Regions from separate parts of the Enterobacter vonholyi genome, predicted to be linked through region 2. Evidence: riboswitches for the same ligand, from Rfam matches in the RefSeq annotation. Region 2 holds a riboswitch; each other region holds the start of a gene.

Region 1 (6,228 bases), 500 kb from region 2:
CCAGCGCCTGCATGGTGCCCATCACCCCGACCACCGGGCCAAGAATGCCCGCCGTACGGCAGTTGCGCGTCGGTTCGGCATCTTCCGGCCACAGGCAGCGATAGCAACCCTGCGACCACGGCGGGGTCAGGACCATCATTTGCCCGCCGAACCCCACCGCGCTGGCGGTGATAAGCGGCGTATTATTTGCCACGCAGGCGGCGTTAATCGCCTGGCGCGTCGCCATGTTGTCGGTACAGTCCAGCACCACGTCAGCAAGGGCGACTTCACGGCTGAGGTTGTCACCGCTGAGCCGTTCCTGCAGGGCAATCAGCGCGATATCCGGGTTGAGCTGGTTCAGGCGCTGCCGGGTGATTTGCGCTTTCGGCTGGTTGATATCCTCGGTGGTAAAGAGGATTTGTCGCTGCAGGTTGCTGAGGTGAACCTCGTCGTCGTCGGCCAGCACCAGCGTACCGATACCTGCGCCTGCCAGATAAAGCGCGGCGGGTGCGCCTAATCCGCCCAGACCGACAATCAGCACCCGGCTGGCGAGCAGCTTTTGCTGGCCGTCGATGGCGATATCCTCCAGCAGGATCTGACGGCTGTAGCGCATAAAGTCACGATCGTTCATCGCCTGCTCCTGCCAGCTGTAACAGCTGTTCGGTGGCGGACCGCCAGTCTGCGGCCTGGGTGATGGCACTGACGACGGCGATACTGCCGACGCCGGTCTCCAGCACCGCCGGGGCACGTTCAAGGCTGATTCCGCCGATGGCGACAGTGGGGTAATCGGCAAGGCGTTTAACGTGACTTGCCAGCTGCGTCAGACCCTGCGGAGCGGAGGGCATCTGCTTGGTTTGCGTCGGGAAGACGTGACCAAGCGCGATGTAAGAGGGACGGGCCGCCAGGGCCACGTCAATCTCCATGTCATCGTGCGTTGACACGCCCAGACGCAACCCGGCTTCACGGATTGCGCTCAGATCCGTTGTTTCCAAATCCTCCTGACCCAGATGCACGCCGTACGCCCGGTGCTTAACGGCCAGCCGCCAGTAGTCGTTGATAAACAGACGGGCGTTATACCGGCGCCCCAGCGCGATGGCGGCAACCACATCGGCTTCCACCTCGTCATCGCGTTTATCCTTGATGCGCAGCTGGATCGTTCGAACGCCTGTCTCCAGCAGGCGCTCTATCCACGCCACGCTGTCCACCACCAGATAGAGCCCTAAACGGTAGGGAACGGGTGGGAAATCGGGCTGGTACATTACGCCTCCTCTTTTTTGAGGTAGATTTCGCCGCCTTTGGCGCGGAAGGTTTCGGACATGTCCGCCATACCCACTTCAATGGTTTGCGTGGCGGCGTAGTCGCGCACCTCCTGGCTGATTTTCATCGAGCAGAACTTCGGCCCACACATGGAGCAGAAGTGCGCGACTTTGCCCGATTCCTGCGGCAGGGTTTCGTCGTGGTAGGCGCGGGCGGTGAACGGATCCAGCGCCAGGTTGAACTGGTCTTCCCAGCGGAATTCAAAGCGCGCCTTCGACATGGCGTTATCACGGATTTGCGCGCCCGGATGGCCTTTGGCCAGATCCGCCGCGTGGGCGGCAATCTTGTAGGTGATCAGCCCCTGCTTCACGTCCTCTTTGTTTGGCAGCCCGAGGTGCTCTTTCGGCGTCACGTAGCACAGCATGGCGCAGCCGAACCAGCCGATCATCGCCGCGCCAATGCCTGACGTGAAGTGGTCATAGCCCGGCGCGATGTCGGTGGTCAGTGGCCCCAGCGTGTAGAACGGCGCTTCGTGGCAGTGCTCCAGCTCCTCGGTCATGTTGCGGCGGATCATCTGCATCGGCACGTGTCCCGGGCCTTCAATCATCACCTGCACGTCATACTCCCAGGCGATTTTGGTCAGTTCGCCCAGCGTGTGCAGCTCGGCAAACTGCGCTTCGTCGTTGGCGTCACGGATGGAGCCCGGGCGCAGGCCGTCGCCCAGTGACAGAGAGACGTCATAGGCGGCGCAGATCTCGCAAATTTCGCGGAAGTGTTCATAGAGGAAGTTTTCCCGGTGATGGGAGAGGCACCACTTCGCCATGATGGAGCCGCCGCGCGAGACGATGCCGGTCAGACGCTTCGCGGTCATTGGCACGTAGCGCAGCAGCACGCCCGCGTGAATGGTGAAGTAGTCCACGCCCTGCTCCGCCTGCTCCAGCAGGGTGTCGCGGAACGCTTCCCAGGTGAGGTCTTCGGCAATGCCGTTGACCTTCTCCAGCGCCTGATAAATCGGGACGGTGCCAATCGGTACCGGGCTGTTACGCAGGATCCATTCGCGGGTTTCATGGATATAGCGGCCGGTGGAGAGATCCATTACCGTGTCCGCACCCCAGCGCGTGGACCAGACCAGCTTTTCCACCTCTTCTTCGATGGAGGAGGTGACGGCCGAGTTACCGATGTTAGCGTTGACCTTCACCAGGAAGTTGCGGCCGATAATCATCGGCTCGGACTCCGGGTGGTTAATGTTGGCGGGGATAATCGCGCGGCCGGCGGCCACTTCGTCACGCACAAACTCCGGCGTGATGTTCTCCGGCAGGCGAGCGCCAAAGCCTTCACCAGGATGCTGATAGCGCAGCACTTCGCTGCGGATACGCTCGCGACCCATGTTTTCACGGATGGCGATGAACTCCATCTCCGGCGTGACGATACCCTGGCGGGCGTAGTGCAGCTGGGTCACGCATTTACCTGCTTTAGCACGTTTTGGCGTCAGCAGGCCGGTAAAGCGCAGCTCGTCCAGACCGTCGTCGGCCAGGCGCTCTTTGGTGTACGCAGAGCTGAGCACGCTCAGCTCTTCGCAGTCGTTACGCGCGTCAATCCACGGCTGGCGCAGCTTTGCCAGCCCCTGCTGGACGTTGATGGCAACATCAGGATCGCCGTATGGGCCGGAGGTGTCATACACCGGCACGGCTTCGTTGTCTTCATACTGCGGATTCTCTTTGCTGCCGCCGATAAGCGTCGGGCTGAGGTGGATTTCGCGCATCGGAACGCGAATATCGTCCTGCGAGCCGGAAATGTAGATGCGTTTCGAGTTCGGGAAAGCGGTGCCTTCCAGGGTGTCGATGAAGTGTTGGGCCTGTGCGCGCTGTTCGCGGCGGGTCAGTTTTGCAGTAGACATAGCTCATTCCAAAAGTGAAGGACATGGCTTGTCAGACGACGGATGAAGCAAGAGAGGATCGCCCGGGGGGCGATACAACAGCAGTGTGACTCTTGTTCCCTTCGCAGGTATTAGCCTGATCAGGTTCCGCGGATCCCGAATTAACGGTCTCAGCCCGGCTTTCGCTCTGGGCACTCCGACAAGAAAAATCCCCCTCGTGAGAGGGGCGAATGGTTGTAAATTACTCGTTAACGATTAAGAACTCAAGCAGGGCGCGCGACGTTCTCTTCGTTACTGATGTTCAAATCATTGTCCAGGGCGAGAGAGATCAGCTTGTCTTCCAGCGTGAATCGCTCCTCCAGCGCTTCGCCGAGGTCGGATAGCGCCTGCTGGAACTCAAGATAGTTATCGTGATCGATGGCGTTCTCAAGCGTGGAATCGTAGTAATCCATGATCTGCTGGGTATTGGCTTCCAGCAGCGGATAGAGCTTGCTGGCCGCTAAATACGGCGTTGTCCCTTCCATTTCGCGGATAATGCGTTCATAAATATTGAAATGGCCGTCGGACAGATAGTCGACCAGGCCCTGACAAAAATCATCCAGCGCTTTTTCGTTCAGTCGCATAAACGATTCTTTGCCAGGCTTAATGCCGACCAGATTGTAATAAGCCACGAGTAGATGCTTGCGCACATGCAGCCAGCGATCCACCAGTTTGTTACTTCCTCTAACGCGCTCAGTCAGGCTTTCTAGCTGGTTTAACATGGTCGACTCCGCAAAGTGTAGGATTGAATCTGCTCATCCAGAATGTAACCACAATGCTAACAACATGTCAGTGAAGCGAAGGTAGTGCAATAGATATGGATCGTATTATTGAAAAATCAGATCTGGGTTGGTGGATCGTCAGCCACGAACAAAAATTATGGTTGCCCGGTGGAGAACTGCCCTACGGTGCGGCGGAAACGTTCGATCTCGTGGGCCAGCCTGCGCTAGAGATCGGCGAGTGGCAGGGTGAGCCCGTGTGGTTGATCCAGCAAGCGCGTCGTCAGGATATGGGATCCGTTCGCCAGGTGTTGGATCTGGACGTAGGCCTGTTCCAGCTGGCGGGGCGGGGCGTGCAGCTGGCGGAGTTTTACCGCTCGCACAAATACTGCGGCTATTGCGGCCATACCATGCACTCGAGTAAAACCGAGTGGGCGATGCTCTGCAGCCACTGCCGCGAACGTTATTACCCACAAATTGCGCCGTGCATTATCGTCGCTATCCGTCGGGATGACTCTATTTTGCTTGCACAGCATACCCGCCATCGCAACGGCATTCATACCGTGCTGGCCGGGTTCGTCGAGGTGGGCGAAACGCTGGAGCAGGCAGTGGCGCGCGAGGTGATGGAAGAGAGCGGGATCAAAGTGAAGAACTTGCGCTACGTCACCTCCCAGCCGTGGCCGTTCCCGCAGTCGCTGATGACGGCCTTTATGGCCGACTATGACAGCGGCGAGATCGTTATCGATCAGAAAGAGCTGCTGGACGCGAACTGGTATCGCTACGACGATTTACCCCTGTTACCTCCGCCGGGCACCGTGGCGCGTCGGCTGATAGAAGATACCGTGGCGATGTGTCGGGCCGAGTATGAGTAGTGTTACACTGAGGCCATGACGCTTAAGGAACTGCAAAAATGACCGAACTGAAGAACGATCGTTATCTGCGTGCGCTGCTGCGCCAGCCCGTTGATGTCACCCCGGTGTGGATGATGCGCCAGGCGGGACGCTATCTGCCAGAGTACAAAGCCACGCGCGCGCAGGCGGGCGATTTTATGTCGCTTTGCAAAAACGCCGAGCTGGCCTGTGAAGTGACGCTCCAGCCGCTGCGCCGCTTCCCGCTGGATGCGGCGATCCTCTTCTCGGATATTCTGACCATTCCGGATGCGATGGGCCTTGGCCTGTACTTCGAAACCGGTGAAGGTCCGCGTTTCACCTCTCCGATCAAAAGCAAAGCCGACGTGGACAAGCTGCCGATCCCCGATCCGGAAGGCGAACTGGGCTACGTGATGAACGCCGTGCGCACCATTCGCCGCGAGCTGAAAGGTGAAGTGCCGCTGATTGGCTTCTCAGGCAGCCCGTGGACGCTGGCGACCTATATGGTGGAAGGGGGCAGCAGCAAAGCCTTCACCATGATTAAAAAGATGATGTACGCCGAGCCGCTGGCCCTGCATGCGCTGCTCGACAAGCTGGCGAAGAGCGTTACGCTCTATCTGAACGCGCAGATTAAGGCGGGCGCGCAGTCGGTGATGATTTTCGATACCTGGGGCGGCGTGCTGACCGGGCGCGATTATCAGCAGTTCTCCCTGTATTACATGCATAAAATCGTTGATGGCCTGCTGCGTGAAAACGAAGGTCGCCGCGTGCCGGTGACGCTGTTCACCAAAGGTGGCGGCCAGTGGCTGGAAGCGATGGCGGCAACCGGCTGCGACGCGCTGGGTCTCGACTGGACCACCGATATTGCCGATGCGCGTCGTCGCGTGGGCGACAAAGTAGCGCTGCAGGGCAATATGGACCCGTCCATGCTTTATGCGCCGCCAGCCCGCATTGAAGAAGAAGTGTCGACTATACTGTCTGGTTTCGGCCAGGGGGAAGGCCACGTCTTTAACCTCGGCCACGGCATTCATCAGGATGTGCCGCCAGAACACGCAGGCGTATTTGTGGAGGCGGTGCATCGGCTTTCTGCCCAGTATCACAAGTAAGGAGTCGTTATGGATCTCGCGTCGCTACGCGCTCAACAAATCGAACTGGCCTCATCGGTGATCCGCGAGGATCGTCTGGATAAGGACCCTCCGCAGTACATTGGCGGAGCAGACGTCGGATTCGAGCAGGGTGGGGACGTGACGCGAGCGGCGATGGTGGTACTGAAATACCCTTCGCTTGAGCTGGTGGAGTACAAGGTCGCGCGTATCGCGACCACCATGCCGTACATTCCGGGCTTTCTCTCCTTCCGCGAATATCCCGCGCTGCTGGCAGCGTGGGAGCAGCTTTCGCAAAAACCTGACCTGCTGTTTGTCGATGGGCACGGGATCTCACACCCGCGTCGTTTAGGCGTTGCCAGTCATTTTGGGCTGCTGGTGGATGT
Region 2 (6,228 bases):
CCTGAATCACGCCCGCCAGGATCACGCCGGTTGAAATACTGTTGGTAAAAAGCGTCGTTGCCGAGCCTGCACGGCCGGGCATCAGATCCTGGAACCAGAGCATGCCGATCCCGGCAACAATTCCAATAAACACGGCGTTAAACAGCTGCAGCGCCAGCAACGCTTCACGCGAATGGAAAAGGATCAACCCCGCGTAGAACAGTACCCCGGCCGCCACGGCGACGATCATCATCCGACGCTTTCCAAAGCGCTTAACGTAATAGCCCGCCAGAATCATCGCCGGAATTTCCAGCCCGGCGGCGGTTCCCATTAAGATCCCCGCGAGCTTGTCCGGTAAGCCCAGATCGCTGCTGATCCACAGCGGCATATCAATAATGTACATGGTGTTGCAGGTCCACATCAGCGTCGAGGCAATAAACAACATGCGGACGTTCTTGTCCTGCCAGCCGCTCACCTGGGTAACAGGTTTATCCGTCGCCTGTTCGACGCGGGCCACGGACGGCAGTGCGAAGGCTATCAGCGCCAGGCTGATGACAAAAATCCCTGCCGCAATGGAGAACATGGTGGTAAAGCCATAGTTCAACGCCAGCATAAAGGCCAGCGGCGGACCAATGACCCACGCCAGCGAGAGCTGGGCACGCATCACCGAGCTGAACATCACCACTTCCCGCGCGGAGTTATCCGCATATTCACGGGCCAGGGCGAACAGCTGCGGCATAGCGGTGTTCGCCAGCGACGCCAGCAGCACGCCGCAGGTAATGAGCGTCAGATAATGACGATTGAAGGCAAAGAGCAGCGCGTTGCCCACGGCCATGGCGCAGCAAAAGAGGATTAGCCTGCGGCGATCGCCCTGACTGTCCGATCGTTTCGCCAGCGCGAGGCTGACCAGGATCCCGGCAATGGCGTTGACGGTATAAAACAGGCCGACCCAAAACGGCTGCGCCCCTACCTCGCGGCTGAGAAACAGGCTCAGCGTCGGCGCCTGAAGCGCCCCCGCCACGCCCATCATAAAGGCCACCAGCATAAAAGCGGCATACACGCCGTTCAGGCGTCGCCCCATCGTCATCAACCACAGCATGCGCAAGTCCTTGTGAAAGCGAATCGAAATTGGGTGAATAGTAAACGAAAAAAGCCAGCAAAAACATTTTGCTGGCGGGTGATAAGCACCAATACTCAGTCACACATGATCGAGGCGAGTTAGCGGGAAGAGGTCGGTGTCGTAACGTCCCACTGCATCAATTCTTCTAACGTTTTCAGCCGTTGCTCTGCACACCGGCGGGCCAGCCAGGACGATCCTTTTGTCGCTGAAAAGTACTGCTGATAAAACTGACGTGCGGTAGACCTCTTCATAATTTACCTCCTCGCTTCATCGAGGAGAATTATTGGCCTAATATAGGGATAAATAAATTGCTGGTTTTTTGTCAGGAGTTCCCCTTTTATGCCTTCCGGTCGTCTGCAACAACAGTTTATCCGCCTCTGGCAGTGCTGCGAGGGGCAATCGCAGGAGACCACGCTCAACGAGCTGGCGGACCTGCTTAGCTGTTCCCGCCGTCATATGCGCACGCTTCTCAACACCATGCAGCAGCAGGGGTGGTTAAGCTGGGAAGCGGAAGCGGGACGCGGCAAACGCTCGCGACTGACCTTCCTGTATACCGGACTGGCGTTGCAGCAGCAGCGCGCAGAAGATCTGCTCGAACAGGACCGCATCGATCAGCTGGTCCAGCTGGTGGGCGACAAGGCCGCCGTGCGCCAGATGCTGGTTTCCCATCTCGGACGCAGCTTTCGTCAGGGCCGACACATTCTGCGGGTGCTCTACTACCGGCCAATGAAAAATCTGTTGCCCGGCACGGCGTTACGCCGCTCGGAAACCCACATGGCCCGACAAATCTTCAGCGGCCTGACGCGCATAAATGAGGAAAACGGGGAACTGGAGGCGGATATTGCCCATCACTGGCAGCAGCTTTCCCCGCGCCACTGGCGCTTCTTCTTACGCCCCGGCATCCACTTTCACCACGGCCGCGAGCTGGAGATGCACGACGTCATCGCCTCTCTGGAACGCGCCCGCAGGCTGCCGCTCTACTCGCATATTTCGCGCATCCACTCCCCCACGGCCTGGACGCTGGACATTGAGCTGTCGCAGCAGGACAAGTGGCTTCCCTGGCTGCTGGGCTATGTGCCGTCGATGATTTTGCCCGGTGAGTGGGAATCATTGAACAGTTTTGCCAGCCTGCCGATTGGCACCGGGCCCTACTCCGTGTCCCGCAATAACAGCAACCAGCTGAAAATCCGCGCGTTCGATGACTACTTTGGCTATCGGGCGCTGATCGACGAAGTGAACGTGTGGGTATTGCCTGACCTCAATGAAGACCTGAGCTGCGGTCTGACGCTTGAAGGCCCCACCACCGGAGAAAAGGCCGTTGAGAGCCGCCTGGAGGAAGGATGCTACTATCTCCTGTTTGACCGCCGCACCCACCGCGGGGCAAACCAGGGCGTCCGCAAGTGGATCAGCCACGTGCTGTCCCCTTCCAATCTGATCTACCATGCGGAAGAGCAGTACCAGACATACTGGTTTCCGGCCTACGGCCTGCTTCCGCGCTGGCACCACGCCCGGCCGTCGCACTGCGACAAACCCGCAGGGCTGGAGTCCATCACCCTGACCTACTACCGCGAGCACGTGGAGCATCGTTTTATCGCGAGGATCATGACCCGCCTGCTGGCAGCCGAGGGGGTCAAGTTAGAGGTAAGAGAAGTGGACTATGACGAATGGCATCAGGGGGAGATCGCCAGCGATATCTGGCTCAACAGCGCTAATTTTACCCTGCCGCTCGATTTTTCATTATTTTCACACCTGTATGAAGTCCCGCTGATCCAGCACTGCATCGACCGTGACTGGCAGCAGGACGCCGCCCTGTGGCGATCGGGCGAGATGAATCTTGCCGTATGGTGCCAGCAGCTGCTGGCCGAGCAGGCGATCGTCCCGCTGATCCACCACTGGCTGATGATTCAGGGCCAGCGCAGCATGCGCGGCCTGCGGATGAACACCCTGGGCTGGTTTGATTTTAAATCCGCCTGGTTTGCCCCCCCGGAGCCATAACGCTTTCGTAATATTCACCAAATCATTACAATAGCGCCGTTCTCAACGGGGTGCTGCATCACAGATGTGCGCTGAGATAATACCCGTCGAACCTGATCCGGATAACGCCGGCGAAGGGATTTGAGGCTGTCGCTCAAAATCCTTTGCCACTCAACCCTGAGGTGCAAAGTGTTAAAAAAAGTTCTCCCCCTGCTGGCGCTGTTTGCGCTGCCTGCTTTTGCCAAGCCCGTCCTGACGGTCTACACCTACGACTCCTTCTCTGCCGACTGGGGCCCTGGCCCGGTTGTCAAAAAAGCCTTTGAAGCGGACTGCAACTGCGAGCTGAAGTTCGTGGCGCTTGAAGATGGCGTGTCGCTGCTCAACCGTCTGCGCATGGAAGGAAAAAACAGTAAAGCCGACGTGGTGCTCGGGCTGGATAACAACCTGCTGGAAGCCGCCTCGCAAACCAAACTGTTTGCCAAAAGCGGCGTCGCGGCAGATGCCGTTAACGTGCCGGGCGGCTGGAAGAACGACACCTTTGTGCCGTTCGACTATGGCTACTTTGCTTTTGTTTATGACAAAAATAAGCTGAAAAACCCGCCAAAAAGCCTGAAAGAGCTGGTCGAAAGCGATCAGAAGTGGCGCGTAATTTACGAAGATCCGCGTACCAGCACGCCGGGCCTGGGCCTGCTGCTATGGATGCAAAAAGTCTACGGGGATAAAGCACCGGAAGCATGGCAGAAGCTGGCCGCCAAAACCGTCACCGTGACCAAAGGCTGGAGCGAAGCCTACGGCCTGTTCCTCAAAGGCGAAAGCGACCTGGTGCTGAGCTACACCACCTCCCCGGCCTACCACATTATCGCCGAGAAGAAAGACAACTATGCAGCCGCAGATTTTGCGGAAGGGCACTATCTGCAGGTGGAAGTGGCCGCGCGTACCGCTGCCAGCAAACAGCCGGAGCTGGCCGAGAAGTTCCTGAAGTTTATGGTTTCACCGGCGTTCCAGAACGCCATTCCAGCGGGCAACTGGATGTATCCGGTTACTAACGTTGCGCTGCCTGCAGGTTTCGAGCAGTTGACCAAACCGAAAACCTCGCTGGAGTTTACGCCGCAGCAGGTCGCCGCGCAGCGTGCCGCATGGGTAAGCGAATGGCAACGCGCCGTCAGCCGTTGATTTCCGGCTGGTTACTTCCCGGGCTGCTCGCCGCCGCCGTGATGGTAGCGGTCAGCCTGGGGGCTTTTCTTGCATTGTGGTTTAACGCGCCAGAGAGCGACCTGCTCGCCCTCTGGCACGACAGCTACCTCTGGCACGTTATCCGGTTCTCCTTCTGGCAGGCGTCTCTTTCTGCCCTGCTGTCGGTGATCCCGGCTATTTTTCTGGCACGCGCTCTGTATCGACGGCGATTTCCCGGCAGGCAGGCCCTGCTGCGCCTGTGCGCCATGACGCTGATCCTGCCCGTGCTGGTGGCGGTATTTGGTATTCTGAGCGTTTACGGTCGCCAGGGCTGGCTGTCTTCACTGTTCGGTCAGCTTGGTCTGGAATGGTCATTCTCGCCTTACGGACTGCAGGGCATTCTGCTGGCGCACGTATTTTTCAATATGCCGATGGCAACGCGCCTCTTTTTGCAGGCGCTGGAAAATATTCCCGGCGAACAGCGTCAGATTGCCGCCCAGCTCGGCATGCGCGGCGTGTCGTTCTTCCGCTTTGTCGAATGGCCGTGGCTGCGCCGCCAGCTCCCGCCCGTGGCGGCGTTAATCTTCATGCTCTGCTTTGCCAGCTTTGCCACCGTGCTGTCACTCGGCGGCGGGCCGCAGGCCACCACCATTGAGCTGGCGATTTACCAGGCGCTGAGTTACGACTACGATCCCGGTCGCGCCGCGCTGCTGGCGATGGTGCAGATGGCGTGCTGTCTTGCGCTGGTGCTGTTGAGCCAGCGGCTGAGTAAAGCCATTCCCGCAGGTAGTCATCAAATAACCGGCTGGCGCGATCCGCAGGACAGCCTGCACAGCCGCGTCAGCGATTTTATCCTGATCGCGCTGGCGCTGTTGCTGCTGCTGCCGCCGCTGCTGGCCGTTATCGTTGACGGCCTGAACCTCAATCTTATGTCCGTCCTACAACAGCCCGTTCTCTGGCAGGCGACCTGGACCTCGGTACGCATAGCGCTGGCTGCCGGACTGCTGTGCGTTATGCTGACCATGATGCTGCTGTGGAGCAGCCGTGAGCTCTACGCCCGCCAGGCGCAAAAAGCCGGACAAATGCTGGAACTGACGGGCATGCTGATACTGGCGATGCCGGGTATCGTGCTGGCAACGGGCTTCTTTTTACTGTTCAACAGCACCCTCGGCCTGCCGGAAAGGGCCGATGGCATTGTGATTTTCACTAACGCCTTAATGGCCATCCCCTACGCGCTTAAGGTGCTGGAAAACCCGATGCGCGACGTCAACAGCCGCTACGGTTTGCTGTGTCAGTCGCTGGGCATGCAGGGCTGGCAGCGGCTGAAGGTAGTCGAACTGCGCGCGCTAAAACGCCCGCTGGCGCAGGCGCTGGCCTTTGCCTGCGTGCTCTCTATTGGAGACTTTGCCGTCGTGGCGCTGTTCGGCAATGACGATTTCCGCACGCTGCCTTACTGGCTTTATCAGCAAATTGGCTCTTACCGCAGTCAGGATGGCGCGGTTACCGCGCTGTTACTGCTGCTGCTGTGCTTTGCCTTATTTACCGTTATCGAAAAACTCCCGGGGCGTGATGTTAAAACTGACTGATGTAACCTGGCTTTATCAGCATCTGCCGATGCGCTTCACGCTCTCCGTTCAGCAGGGCGAGCGGATTGCCGTGCTTGGCCCAAGCGGTGCCGGGAAAAGCACCTTGCTCAATTTGATCGCCGGCTTTCTGCAACCTGCCAGCGGGTCGATAGCCATCGATAATCGTGATTTCACCAACGCCCCTCCGGCTAAACGTCCTGTGTCGATGCTGTTTCAGGAAAACAACCTCTTCACCCATCTGACGGTGCGGCAAAACATCGCGCTGGGAATGCATCCGGGGCTCAGGCTGAACGATGCCCAACGCGAAAAACTTGAAGTGATTGCCGGACAGATGGGGATCACCGAATTCATCGACAGGCTGCCGGGCGAGCTCTCCGGCGGCCAGCGTCAGCGCGT
Region 3 (6,228 bases), 2.2 Mb from region 2:
TTTGTGGAGATGGATCGCGGGCATGATTTCTATGCGCCGCAAAGTTTCCTGACTCCTGACGGCCGCCGTATTGTTATCGGCTGGCTGGACATGTGGGAATCGCCCCTGCCGGAACAGCAGGATGGCTGGGCGGGTATGCTTTCTTTACCGCGCGAGCTGACGCTGAGTGCGGATAACCATCTGCAAATGCGACCGGCCAGAGAAGTTGAAGCCCTGCGCGGGGCGTGGTTCCCCTGGCCGATAAGTACACTTAATAACCAGCAGATGACGCTGGTGGAACACTGCGATGCGATGGAGGTCATTCTGCAATGGGATTGCACGAATAGCAGCGCGGAGCAATACGGCATTCGTCTCGGCGACGGCCTACGCCTCTATGTTGATGCCCAGATGCAGCGCCTGGTGCTGGAGCGACACTATCCACAGTATGGCCTGTGCGGTACCCGAAGCGTCGCGCTTAACCTGAACGACGCGCTCAGCCTGCGCCTGTTCTTTGACTGCTCTTCGGTGGAAGTGTTTGTTAACGAAGGTGAGGCGTGCCTCAGCAGCCGTATTTATCCTGATGCCGACTGCCGCGAGCTGGCGTTATTTGCCTGGACGGGAGGAGCATCGCTTATTCATGGCGGGGCGTGGCAGTTAGAGTAAATCTGTATTTAGTCATGAGCTAAAATAAAGCCCCATACAAATGGGGCTATGTAAATCTTATCAGGAGGGAGCGTAGTCCTAAGATCACATTTTTGATAATTGTGCGTTTACGACTCTCTCTTTTTCGACAACCAGCTGCATAATATAGCTATCCTTGTGCCATAAACCCTTATTTGGCTTCCAGCCTTTCGAAAGCAGATATTCAGCAGCATCAGATATTGGCTTATTCATAACGCGATCCGCTTCACCTGAAAACTGTTTAACATCGCCGCTTGCTTTGGCAGGCTTGCTGTCACAACGACCCGCAGCATCCATAACCTGAGTGCAGCCTTCAGGAAAATGCTTATGTGCTGATTGTGCAAGTTGAGCAGCATTCTCCAAAGCCTGTTTTTCTGCAGCAGCGTTAATGGCTGATGTGCGGTTTTGCTCTGCAATATAACAAGCGTCTTTACTCACCCCCTTGCTTTGACAATCCGCCATCCGTTGCGCTGGTGAGGAACACGCAGTAAGAGATAATACAGCCGCTATCATCATTAACTTTTTCATTATTGCCTCAGTAATTGCAATTATAAATATAGGTGCCTAACATCAAGCCGATCCATATCCCTAATAAAATAAAAGTGAGATACAAAACAGCGGAGATAAAAATGTACTTTGTCATTTTCTTTGCGAGCAGCAATGTATTGAGTTATAGCCAGCTGATTAAAACTCATGGGCGATTTTTTTTAGAACACTGGCATTTTATTTTAATACTGTAACATCACCATCCGTAAGATGCGGACGCCGCAACAATTTCATCACCGTTGGATGTACCTGATGTAGAGAGGGTAGCAGCTACATTCTCAGCGAACTTATGACGGTAGCCGATTGCATAACCTTGCGCATCTTTGAAGTTGGCAGCACCGACGGCAACCGCGTTATCTGTATCAACGTAATGCAAACCAGCAAGAGAAGCAGCGCCAGCGATACCAGCACGATATTCCTTGCGATCCTCATTCTGCTGATTCTCCAGAGAAGAGAACTTAGCGTTATTTTGACTCTCTAACGCAGTAATACGTGATTCATGATTCGCTAATTGTGCGCTGTGATTCTGAATCGTCGCTTCCTGTGTTTGCTGGCGTGACTGAACGGTAGCAACAGCAGCTTTATTCGCTGCGGCTACCGTTTGTGCATCGACAGCTAAAGATTGCGCATAAGCGCCCGTATTAAATGCCTGAGTCGCTTTGCCAGAGGCATCCTGAAGTGCTTGATCTTGTCTATCCTGATCGGCGTTGAAAATGCTTTTATCGACCTTACTTGCTAGCGCTTGAGTGTTGGCGTCTGCTTTGTTGTTCGCATTGGTCGCGGTGATGTCAGTTTTATCTACTCTCGTGTTTGTATCAATGATTGCTTGACCGTTAGTAATAACGCCTTGTAAAGCCGCATCTGCTTTATTATTAGTGTTATCAATCAATATATTCTGTTTGTTATCAGTGATTGTCTGATCTGCTTTGTAATCGTCGATTTTCTGATTAAGGATAGCGTTAGCTTGAGTGTTAGCATTTACGCCATCTTGAGCGGTGTTAGCTGTATCTTGTGCTTTATTAATAGCTGTATTTGCTCTGTCAATATCGCCCTGAAGGTTATAGATTTGCCCGTCTTGCTTAATGTTACTCCCCTCGATGTTATCAAGGTTATAGGCGGTTTTATCGGTACCCTGAATTTGAATGTGAGCACCTGGATTGTTGACGTTATCGTCAAGGTTTATGTTTACTTCCGCAGCATTTGCAGTATTCATTGAACCAGCAAACACAAAACCAAAAACAGCGATAGCTGTTGTATTTAAATAGTTCATTTTAAAGCTCTCATCATCACTACAAGAAAAAATAAAGTAAGGGCGCTATCCTGGCGGGAAGATACAACGTCTTGTTATATCTGAAATAATTCACAATTAACGTTGAAAATTTTGGTTTGATAACTTATTTCGTAACGTGCAGTAACTATCTATGAATGTGTAATTTTGATTATTGATCTAAATCATAAATAGCAGGAATAGCTAAACGAGTCATTCCAGAAAAGCTCGGCTTAATAATCTTATAATACAATAAGATAGCGATTCATGATGGATGAGAGCCAAATTAGATATAAAACACCAATACATTAAATGTATTTAAGTGTTTTGATTAAAATTGGTTAATAATACACATAACAGTTTATGTAAATTTATGGGTTTTTGCCGATTATTTATTATCGAATCTTTCGCTAGCTTCGAATGAAATGAAATCAGCTCATTTTTGTTACGGGATATACCAGGAAAAAATATTTATGTTGAAGATGCTAGCGAAAAAGTGTTTAGGGAGATTCATAACGCGATCGCTGCCGTGATAAATCAAAACCCCTTGCGCCTGACCTGTGGCCACGGTTACACTGATTGAGAACATTGATTTCAATAAATCATTGTTTTAAAAGTATTTTGACTCGGGGTGCCCTTCCTTGTGAAGGCTGAGAAATACCCGTATTACCTGATCTGGATAATGCCAGCGTAGGGAAGTCAGATGCCTTCCCGGTCATCGCTTCTTCACGCAAGGCAGGAGCGAACCCATGCAGCCTGACCTGCTCGATTTACACGTTTTACATCACTTCCGCACCCGTTCTCCGCTGACCCATTGTATGACCAATGATGTCGTACAGACCTTTACGGCCAACGTTCTGCTGGCGCTTGGCGCATCACCCGCGATGGTGATTGAGGCCGAAGAGGCCGAGCAGTTTGCTGCGATCGCCGATGCGCTGCTGGTCAACGTTGGCACGCTGACCTCGCCGCGGGCCCAGTCGATGCGGCGGGCGATTGAGAGCGCGGTGGCGGCAGGAAAGCCCTGGACGCTGGACCCGGTTGCCGTGGGCGCCCTGACGTTCCGCACCCGGTTTTGCCATCAAATTCTTGCTCTGAAACCGGCTGCCATTCGCGGCAATGCCTCTGAAATCCTTGCTCTTGCCGGGATGAGCCCGGGTGGGCGCGGCGTTGATACGACCGATACCGCCGCCAGCGCGGTGCCCGCTGCACAGGCGCTGGCCCGCCAGACCAATGCCGTTGTGGTCGTCACCGGCGAGGTGGATTACATCACGGACGGGCAACGTACTCGAACGGTTACCGGCGGCGATCCGCTGATGACGCGCGTGGTAGGCACCGGATGCGCGCTTTCTGCCGTTGTGGCGGCGAGCTGTTCGCTGCCGGGTGACCGGCTGGATAACATTGCTGCCGTCTGCGGATGGATGAAGCGAGCCGGAACGGTCGCGGTTGCGCAGTCGCGTGGCCCGGGCAGTTTTGCCAGCGCGTTCCTCGACGCGCTCTATACGCTGGAGGAGCAGGCATGAAGCGGATTAACGCCCTGACCATTGCCGGCACCGATCCCAGCGGCGGCGCGGGTATCCAGGCTGACCTCAAAACATTCTCGGCCCTTGGCGCGTACGGCTGCTCGGTCATTACCGCGCTGGTGGCGCAAAACACGCGCGGCGTGCAGTCGGTCTACCGTATCGAGCCAGATTTTGTTGCCGCACAGCTGGATTCTGTGTTCAGCGACGTGCGCATCGATACCACCAAGATCGGCATGCTGGCCGAGACGGATATTGTGGAAGCGGTGGCCGAGCGGCTTAAACGCTATCAGGTGCAAAACGTGGTGCTGGATACCGTCATGCTGGCAAAAAGCGGCGACCCGCTGCTTTCGGCCTCCGCCGTGGAGACGCTGCGTACAAAACTGCTGCCGCAGGTGGCGCTTATCACGCCCAATCTGCCGGAAGCCGCCGCGTTGTTAGGCACATCGCATGCGCAAACTGAACGCGAGATGAAAGCGCAGGGAAACGCGCTGCTGGCGATGGGCTGCGGCGCGGTGCTGATGAAGGGCGGTCATCTTGACGACGCTGAAAGCCCGGACTGGCTCTTTACCCGCGATGGCGAAGTACGTTTTACCGCGCCGCGCGTGCAGACCAAAAACACCCACGGCACGGGCTGCACGCTCTCCGCCGCGCTGGCGGCGCTGCGTCCCCGGCATGAAGGCTGGGCCGATACGGTTAGCGAAGCGAAAGCCTGGCTCTCGGCGGCGCTGGCAAAAGCCGATACTCTGGAAGTCGGTCACGGTATTGGGCCGGTTCATCATTTTCATGCATGGTGGTAACCCAGTATACTGGCAGGAAACACCACGCCTGAGAAAACAGAGATGGAACAAGCGCATACCCGGTTAATCGCTCAACTGAATGAACGGATCGCCGCGCCGGACAACACGCCGCTGTACCTGAAATTTGCCGAAACGGTAAAAAATGCGGTGCGAAGCGGCATGCTGGAGCACGGGAATATTTTGCCCGGCGAGCGCGATCTGAGCCAGTTAACCGGCGTGTCGCGCATTACCGTGCGAAAGGCAATGCAGGCGCTGGAGGAAGAGGGCGTGGTGACGCGTTCCCGTGGATATGGCACGCAAATCAACAACATCTTTGAATATTCGCTGAAAGAGGCGCGCGGGTTCTCGCAGCAGGTGGTGCTGCGCGGCCAAAAGCCCAATACGCTGTGGGTCAACAAGCGTGTGGTGAAATGCCCGGAAGAGGTGGCTAACCACCTATCGATCTCCCCGGACAGCGAGGTTTTTTTACTTAAGCGCATTCGCTATGTGGATGACGATGCGGTGTCGATTGAAGAGTCCTGGGTCCCGGTCGGGTTAATTCCCGATCCGGATGCAATTGGCATTTCGCTGTACGACTACTTCCGCAGTCAGAACATCTTCCCGCAGCGCACCCGCTCAAGGGTGAGCGCCCGCATGCCGGACAGCGAGTTTCAGGCGCACATAAAGATGGATGAAAAAATACCGGTGCTGGTGATCAAGCAGGTTGCGCTTGACCAGCAGCACCGTCCGATTGAGTACAGCATCAGCTACTGTCGCAGCGATCTATACGTCTTTGTATGCGAGGAGTAATTCCTCACGAGTCGGGGCGCAATCGCCGCCGCGGTGGCTGACCACCCAGGACGCCACGGCATTCCCCAGCAGAACGGCGTCTGCCAGCGACCATCCCGCTGCCAGCCCTGCCAGCGTGCCGCCCGCGTGGCTGTCGCCAGCACCAATGGTGTCCACAACCGTCGCCGGGAACGCCGGAACAACGCCCGAGGCGTCACCGTCATACCACATAGCACCGTCTTTATCATGGCGCACAATTAGCGCGGCGCCGAAGCGTTGCTGCCACACTTCACCCAGGTTTTCAGACTCCACACCGAATCTTTCAGCTGCAAGTTCCGCTTCCTGACGATTGAGCGACACGATTGGCCTGCAGGCCATAATCCGCTCCATCAGCGCGTCGGGAATATCCGCGATGCGGGGGCCGAAATCGATCAATGCCGTCACGTCCTGTAATCCCTCCAGCCAGCGTGTCAGCAGCTCGCCGCACGGCGATGCCAGCTGGTAGCCGGACAAATAAATCAGGCTGTTTTGCGGAACGTAAAGCGCATCCAGCCAGCGCTGCTGCCACTGGTTCTCCACGCCGCTAAAGGACATAAAGGTACGTTCGCCGTCAGGCTCAACCAGCGCCAGGCACCAGCCGTTGTCGCCCGTATCGGCCTCCACGGCGCTG

The links. Region 2 has a riboswitch for thiamine pyrophosphate ahead of thiB (thiamine ABC transporter substrate binding subunit). Riboswitches for the same ligand answer to the same signal wherever they lie in the genome.
Region 1: it holds a riboswitch for thiamine pyrophosphate, as region 2 does, so the genes downstream of both, thiC (phosphomethylpyrimidine synthase ThiC) here and thiB (thiamine ABC transporter substrate binding subunit) in region 2, are expected to answer to the same signal.
Region 3: it holds a riboswitch for thiamine pyrophosphate, as region 2 does, so the genes downstream of both, thiM (hydroxyethylthiazole kinase) here and thiB (thiamine ABC transporter substrate binding subunit) in region 2, are expected to answer to the same signal.

Annotation. Positions count from the first base shown of each region.
Region 1 is NZ_CP162152.1:223,083-229,310, forward strand. Features, by position in the region: gene thiF (thiazole biosynthesis adenylyltransferase ThiF) at 1-610, opposite strand, end outside; gene thiE (thiamine phosphate synthase) at 597-1,238, opposite strand; gene thiC (phosphomethylpyrimidine synthase ThiC) at 1,238-3,133, opposite strand; TPP riboswitch at 3,213-3,321, opposite strand; gene rsd (sigma D regulator) at 3,376-3,873, opposite strand; gene nudC (NAD(+) diphosphatase) at 3,969-4,742, shown strand; gene hemE (uroporphyrinogen decarboxylase) at 4,781-5,845, shown strand; gene nfi (deoxyribonuclease V) at 5,855-6,228, shown strand, end outside.
Region 2 is NZ_CP162152.1:724,819-731,046, reverse strand. Features, by position in the region: gene AB3N39_RS03435 (sugar efflux transporter) at 1-1,078, opposite strand, end outside; gene sgrT (glucose uptake inhibitor SgrT) at 1,198-1,350, opposite strand; gene sgrR (HTH-type transcriptional regulator SgrR) at 1,439-3,094, shown strand; TPP riboswitch at 3,131-3,231, shown strand; gene thiB (thiamine ABC transporter substrate binding subunit) at 3,263-4,246, shown strand; gene thiP (thiamine/thiamine pyrophosphate ABC transporter permease ThiP) at 4,222-5,832, shown strand; gene thiQ (thiamine ABC transporter ATP-binding protein ThiQ) at 5,816-6,228, shown strand, end outside.
Region 3 is NZ_CP162152.1:2,919,366-2,925,593, reverse strand. Features, by position in the region: gene AB3N39_RS13775 (glycoside hydrolase family 32 protein) at 1-642, shown strand, start outside; gene AB3N39_RS13770 (hypothetical protein) at 727-1,188, opposite strand; gene AB3N39_RS13765 (YadA C-terminal domain-containing protein) at 1,403-2,476, opposite strand; TPP riboswitch at 3,091-3,187, shown strand; gene thiM (hydroxyethylthiazole kinase) at 3,223-3,993, shown strand; gene thiD (bifunctional hydroxymethylpyrimidine kinase/phosphomethylpyrimidine kinase) at 3,990-4,790, shown strand; gene AB3N39_RS13750 (GntR family transcriptional regulator) at 4,833-5,579, shown strand; gene AB3N39_RS13745 (PfkB family carbohydrate kinase) at 5,553-6,228, opposite strand, start outside.